Regions from separate parts of the Pseudoalteromonas sp. SR44-8 genome, predicted to be linked through region 2. Evidence: predicted binding sites of a transcription regulator. Region 2 holds the regulator's gene; the other holds the start of a gene.

Region 1 (3,303 bases), on a different contig from region 2:
GTGAGCAACGTAAACCCAAAGGGGTCATTAGAATTTCTGGTGCTGGTGAATTTGTTGCATGTCATGTAGCACCTAAAATTGTTGAGTTTGTAAAACGCTACCCTGAGGTCGAAGTAGATATGGACTTCAACAATCGTAATGTCGACTTAGTTGAAGAAGGTTTTGATTTAGCGATCCGTTTTGGCCGCATGCAAGACTCTAACTTAATTGCACGACCACTTAGCCCGCGAATCATGACTCTCGTTGCCAGTCCAGAATATTTAGCACATCACCCAACCCCAACTACGCCTCAACAATTAACCGCTCATAATTGCTTAATTGCCATGGGGAAACGTTGGCGATTTAATTTTGCCGGCGATATTAAAGAGGTAAAAGTTGCCGGCAACTGGCGCAGTAACCATCCGCGCGCACTATTATCTGCGACATTAGCAGGCTTGGGCATTGCCCATTTAGCCACTGATATTGTTGATAAGTATATTGAAAACGGGCAACTAATTACCTTACTTGATGAGTTTCAGGTAACAGACAATGCCTCTTGGTTAGTGTATCCACGTAAAGATTTAATGCCATACAGAGTGCGATTATTGATTGAACATTTACTCAAAAGCTTTAATCATGCAAGTTAAAATAAAATGGTATATGCAATGTGATGATAATTTAAGCTGTATGTCTATCACAACTCAGGATAGAATTTAACAAACAACAATAACTAGAGAGCAACATGAACGACTTCTATCAACTTTCAGCCAGCAATTTGCAAGGCCAAAGCATTGATTTTTCAGATTTCGCAGGCAAAGTTGTGTTAATTGTCAACACTGCCAGTAAATGTGGCTTCACTCCACAGTACGAAGGTTTACAACAATTACATGCAAAATACGCTGATCAAGGGTTAGTAATTATTGGTTTTCCGTGCAATCAATTCGGCAAACAAGAGCCTGGCGGCGCAAAAGAAATAGCGCAAGGTTGTTTGATTAACTACGGTGTTGATTTTGTGATGATGAGTAAAATTGATGTTAATGGCGAAAACGCCCACCCTGTATTCAGGCATTTAAAATCAGCATTACCTGGATTTTTAACCCGCAAAATAAAATGGAATTTTACTAAGTTTTTAGTTGGCCGTGACGGCGAGGCAATTAAACGCTTTGCACCATTTACCAAACCGCAGCAAATCGAAGGTGCTATTATCAAAGCCCTTAAAAGCAGTAGTATCTAAACTCTAAAAGCAATAAAGAGGCAAATTGCCTCTTTATTTAAATTATCTCTTAGTCGTTTAAATACTCATCTAAGTCATCATCGCCCAAGTTTTTACGCAAGCGTTTTTGCTCAAGGTAGTCTTCCAACTTTTTCTTAACCTTTTGCTTATTCTTGTCGTGTTGATTACGCCCGACCATTTCGTACTCGTCTTCAACAAAATCGTCATCTAGCGCATCGTAACTAAATGTCTTACCCACAACCCACTCCATAAAGTGTTTGAGACCAATTAAGGATTTTTATCACTATCATTGGTAAATTAAAAATGTTCAGCACTATTTCACCGTATGAAAAAGCACCAAAATAAAGCCATAACGCGATTCTAAAATAGTGTTATGTCGATATTGTGAATAAATAGCGCTAAATTTGAGTTCTGGAAAGTGAGAGTTTTTTATCGAAACGATAAGTATATTTTATGTATCAATGTAAATTAGTCAAAATGACTAAAAAATGGCTTTTTTATAACCTCCTAATACAATTTAAAAATAGTAAAAAACAATTAACCCTTTGTTTTTATTTACTAATAATTATTGGCACTAAACTTGATATGTATTAAATACGTTAAATACGTACTGGTCATAATCAACAAATTAGCAGGAAATAAAAATGAAAAAATTACTATTAATAAGTTCTTTATTCATTGCCACAGGGGCAATGGCACACAATGACAATGAGACGAATATTTCTTTTAGCGGCGACACATGTGACGTTGAATTTAAAAATGATGTGCGTATTAAGCCAAATGAATTAGAAATTTTTACAGCTGATAACCACACTATGACTTTTATAAATAGTGGCGAGTTAATGATTGATGGCCAAACTTTGACACTCAACAGTCAACAACACCAAGCTATCAGTAATTATTCAGACAGTCTGCGTAGCCAATTACCAGAAGTCGCGAACATTGCTCTTGAAGGCGTTAAAATTGCCGGGGTCGCCATTGAAGAAGTCGCCAATGCATTTAATATCGATGGCCTAGATAGCATTAATGAATTAATGGCTGATATTCAGGTAGAAGTACAAAACACCTTTTACCAACAAGGCGCTTTTGTAATGGGCCAACAAAGCTTTAGCCAATTTGGCGAAAACTTTGAAAGCCAATTTGATGAGCAAATAGAAAGCGCTGTACAAGCTGCGATGATGCAATCGATGGGTAGTATTTTAATGGCTGTAGGTTCAGAACTAATGGGCTCTGGTGGCGATATGCAAGCCTTTGAACAACGCATGGAAAATATGGGAGCTGAAATTGAAGCCAAAGTTGAGCAACAAGCTAACCAACTTGAAAAACGCGCTGATGCACTGTGCGGTAATTTTTCAACCATTGCTGATCAAGAGCAACAATTAGTTAAACTAGTTCCAGAATTGAAAGACTACCAATTATTTAGTTATAAACAAAATAACTAACTTGAACTCAGGTTCTAAACGCTAAAAGTTTGATATCCCTTTAGCAGCACTCTTTTTTAAAGGTGCTGCTTTTTTATGCCATGCTATTTCTTCGCTAAATGCACTAACTCACCTAGCTTTATAATAGCTTGTTCAATTTTTTCACCCCATGGCAAACCATAACTTAATCGAATACAACTGCGATATTTATTAGTGGCTGAAAAAATATAGCCAGGAGTAATGCTAATGCCACTTTCTAATGCCAGTTGAAATAGTTTTACACTATCGTAAGCCGCACCTAAATCAATCCAGATCACACATCCGCCTTGCGGATCGCTGATCCTAGCGGTACTCGGAAAGGCCTGTTGTAAACACCAGATCATTCGTTCTTTATTAGAACGTAGACGCTGTCGCAGTAGTTTTATATTACGATCATAATCACCACTAACTATAAATTCATATAACGTCCATTGATTGATCAATGAAGTAGAACAACTCAATGCACGCTTATAGCGACGCGCTTTGGCAGCAAACTTTCCGGCAATCAACCAGCCAACACGATAACTCGGCGCCGCAGTTTTAGAAAACGATGCACAGGTTAATACCAACCCTTTTGTTGAGTAAGCCTGAGCGGGTGTACCGCGCTGCGGGGTAAAATGTAAATCACCA
Region 2 (3,303 bases):
GAGTTGTTCATGAGCCAATTGGCTTATAAATTCAATGATCCGTTTTTTGCTATTAAAAAGGACCGCAGCTTTACTGCAGTCCTGACAAATAAGTGAGCTTAATTTCATAGTGTTAGTGTCGAGCGTGCTTCTCTTTGTGTTTAATTACTTGACGATCAAGTTTATCGATTAGTCCGTCAATAGCTGCATACATGTCTTGGTGCTCAGTCGAGGCAAATAATTCAGCGCCACTGACATGTAATGTGGCCTCTGCTTTTTGGCTTAGTTTTTCTACATCAAGAATAACATGGACATTGTTGATATGATCAAAATGCCTTTCAAGCTTGGCAAACTTATTGTTTACATAGTCTCTTAATGAATCAGTAATTTCTACGTGACGACCAGTTAAATTTAGTTGCATAAGCATTTTCCTCTTGTGATTTTACGCCTTAAATCAAACTTTTACGTTGATTTGACGGTGGAATAGCCAGCGACTCGCGGTATTTTGCAATAGTCCGTCTAGCTACTTTGATACCTTGCTCTGCCAATATATCTGCAATCTTACTATCACTCAATGGTTTCGCTGAGTTTTCTGCACTGATCAATTTTCTGATCAATGCTCGAATAGCTGTCGAAGAGCATTCGCCGCCGTTCTCAGTGCTTACATGACTTGAGAAAAAATACTTTAACTCAAAAATACCACGGGGGGTATGCATGTACTTTTGTGTCGTTACGCGAGAGATTGTTGATTCGTGCATCTCAACCATTTCAGCAACGTCGTTTAGTACCATAGGTCGCATTGCTTCAGGGCCATGCTCAAAGAATCCCTGCTGTTGTTTTACAATGCAGTTAGTTACTTTGAGTAACGTCTCGTTACGACTTTCTAGGCTTTTAATAAACCATTTAGCTTCTTGCAAATGCGAGCGTATAAATTGGCTGTCAGTGCTTGATTTTACTGAGCGTGACATTGCCGCATATTGGCTGTTCACTCTAATTTTTGGCATGCTGTCTGGATTAAGTTCAACCACCCAGCGACCTTTAATTTTTTTCACCGAGACATCAGGTATAACATACTCTGACTCTTCGCGTACTATAGTATCCGCAGGCTTTGGGTTAAGGCTGTGGATCAGTGTCATTACTTCTTTCAGCTCATCTTCTTTAAGCTTAGTCTTTTTCATCAAAGTGCGATAGTCACGACTAGCTAATAAATCGATATGATCAGTTAAAATCATTTTAGTCTCGCTAATCCAAGGAGTTGCAGGATCAAATTGATTTAATTGAATACATAAACATTCTTGTAGGCTGCGCGCAGCAATACCAACAGGGTCAAATAACTGAATGCGTTTTAACACTGCTTGCACTTCGTCTAGTTCGATTTCTTCTTCGTTATTACCTTGATTTAAGCTCTCTGCGATGTCTTCGCAGCTCAAGGTTAAAATACCTGAATCGTCAACAGCTTCAACAATCGCAATGGCAATAGCTTCATCGGTTGGACTAAAAGGTGTGAGCTGTAATTGCCACATCAGATATTCGTGCAGGGTTTCAGTTGAAGCACCTTGATAAATTGACTCATCTTCAGGCATTGGGCCGGATGACGTATTTGGCGCAGCACTCATGTATTCGTCCCAGGTGACGTCCATAGCCATTTCGTCACTTAAAGTCTCTTTACTTAATGCTTCGCTACTTTCTTGTTCATATTCGCTGGGCTTGTTGTCTGCTGATGCACTAACGGTTAAGTCATCGTTATCTTGTTTTTGTTCGTTTTTACCAGCCGTGTCGTCTGAATATTCATGCTCTTCTAGCTCTAACAATGGATTGCTGTCGAGTGCTTCTTGAATTTCTTGCTGGAGATCCAATGTACTGAGTTGCAATAAGCGAATTGCTTGTTGCAGCTGTGGTGTCATTGTAAGTTGCTGGCCCATGCGCAGCTGGAGTGATTGCCTCATGTATCTCTAACAATCCTTTTATTGTTATCATCGTTAAGTCTAGCAGATACTTAGCCGAGCGTGGCTTTATAGCCTAAATTGCTCGCCCAGGTAAACATCGCGGACTGTTTGGTCGGCAAGTACATGCTCAGGGGTACCTGATGCAATTAACTCCCCATGAGAAACTATGTAGGCTTTTTCACAAACATCAAGGGTTTCTCGTACATTGTGGTCGGTAATAAGTACGCCAATACCACGGTTTTTAAGGTGTTCAATAATCTTCTTTATATCTAACACTGAAATAGGATCAACGCCAGCAAAAGGCTCATCAAGTAAGATAAATTTTGGATTTGCGGCTAAAGCGCGTGCAATTTCAACTCGACGACGTTCACCACCAGATAATGCCATACCTTGGCTGTCGCGAATATGTTGAATGCTAAACTCATCAAGTAAGCTGTCTAGTGCTTCTTCTCTGGCTTGTTTATTCAGCTCTTTACGAGTTTCTAAAATAGCCATCAGGTTTTGATAAACAGTTAACTTACGAAAGATGGATGATTCTTGTGGTAAGTAGCCAATCCCTAACCGTGCGCGACTGTGCATTGGCAGTAAAGTGATGTCATTATCATCAATACTTATTTTACCTTTGTCGCTAGGTACTAAACCCACAATCATATAAAAAGTGGTGGTTTTACCTGCGCCATTAGGACCCAGTAAGCCAACAATGCTGCCTGCGCTAACTTCTAAACCCACGCTTTTTACAACTTGGCGACCTTTATAGCTTTTTGCTAAAAATTCAGCTTTTAATATACTCATGGCTGCCCTTTAGGTTTGTCTTTTTTACTGTCAACAGGTACCAAAATAGTGTGTACGCGATCGTTTGAGCTTGCGCCTTTTTCAGCACTGATCAGCTGTTGGTCCATATCATAGGTAATGCTTTTGGCATTAATTTTTTGACCTGCTTGAGTGACTTGTGCATTACCAATTAACGTTAAATAGCGCTTGGCGACATCGTAACGGACTTCATCAGCACTGGCGCTCATTATTGTGCCATCAGTTTGTTTTTCTTCAAAGTAAGCAGGGTTACCAGTTGCAACAAGCAATTGTTTGTTATTGCCTAAATCTTCGCGCTTATGGACTTCAAGTCGATCCGCTTTGATACGGCGGTTACCATGAATGATTTCGACATTTTTTTCAAAAATACCGATATTATCTTTCAGTTGGGCAAGCTGCTTTTCAGCACTGATAGAGACTTGATCCGCAGGTGGTGCCGTATTTTCAGCAAAGCTTGCAAAGGCAATGAATAAGCTTGGTATCACAAGCAAGTGAGCAAATTTATTGGTCATAATATATGGTTCGCGTATGGTTAATTAGTTCTACCACTTCGGCTTTTAAGTCGGCA

What was found. The regulator sigma-54, encoded in region 2, starts transcription at its own class of promoters, with help from an activator protein. The targets are predictions, from matches to a motif close to GTTGGCACGNNNNTNGNNT.
Region 1: a site for sigma-54 is predicted at 1,781-1,799, ahead of H5183_RS01580 (YggN family protein). Genes of this name have one in related genera too.

The regions. Positions count from the first base shown of each region.
Region 1 covers NZ_JACJDS010000002.1:169,833-173,135, reverse strand. Annotated here, with positions in the region: gene H5183_RS01595 (LysR family transcriptional regulator) at 1-626, shown strand, start outside; gene H5183_RS01590 (glutathione peroxidase) at 722-1,213, shown strand; gene H5183_RS01585 (PA3496 family putative envelope integrity protein) at 1,263-1,451, opposite strand; gene H5183_RS01580 (YggN family protein) at 1,858-2,655, shown strand; gene H5183_RS01575 (PLP-dependent aminotransferase family protein) at 2,739-3,303, opposite strand, start outside.
Region 2 covers NZ_JACJDS010000044.1:25,000-28,302, forward strand. Annotated here, with positions in the region: gene ptsN (PTS IIA-like nitrogen regulatory protein PtsN) at 1-108, opposite strand, end outside; gene hpf (ribosome hibernation promoting factor) at 113-400, opposite strand; gene H5183_RS18375 (RNA polymerase factor sigma-54) at 429-1,925, opposite strand; gene lptB (LPS export ABC transporter ATP-binding protein) at 1,992-2,717, opposite strand; gene lptA (lipopolysaccharide transport periplasmic protein LptA) at 2,714-3,247, opposite strand; gene lptC (LPS export ABC transporter periplasmic protein LptC) at 3,237-3,303, opposite strand, start outside.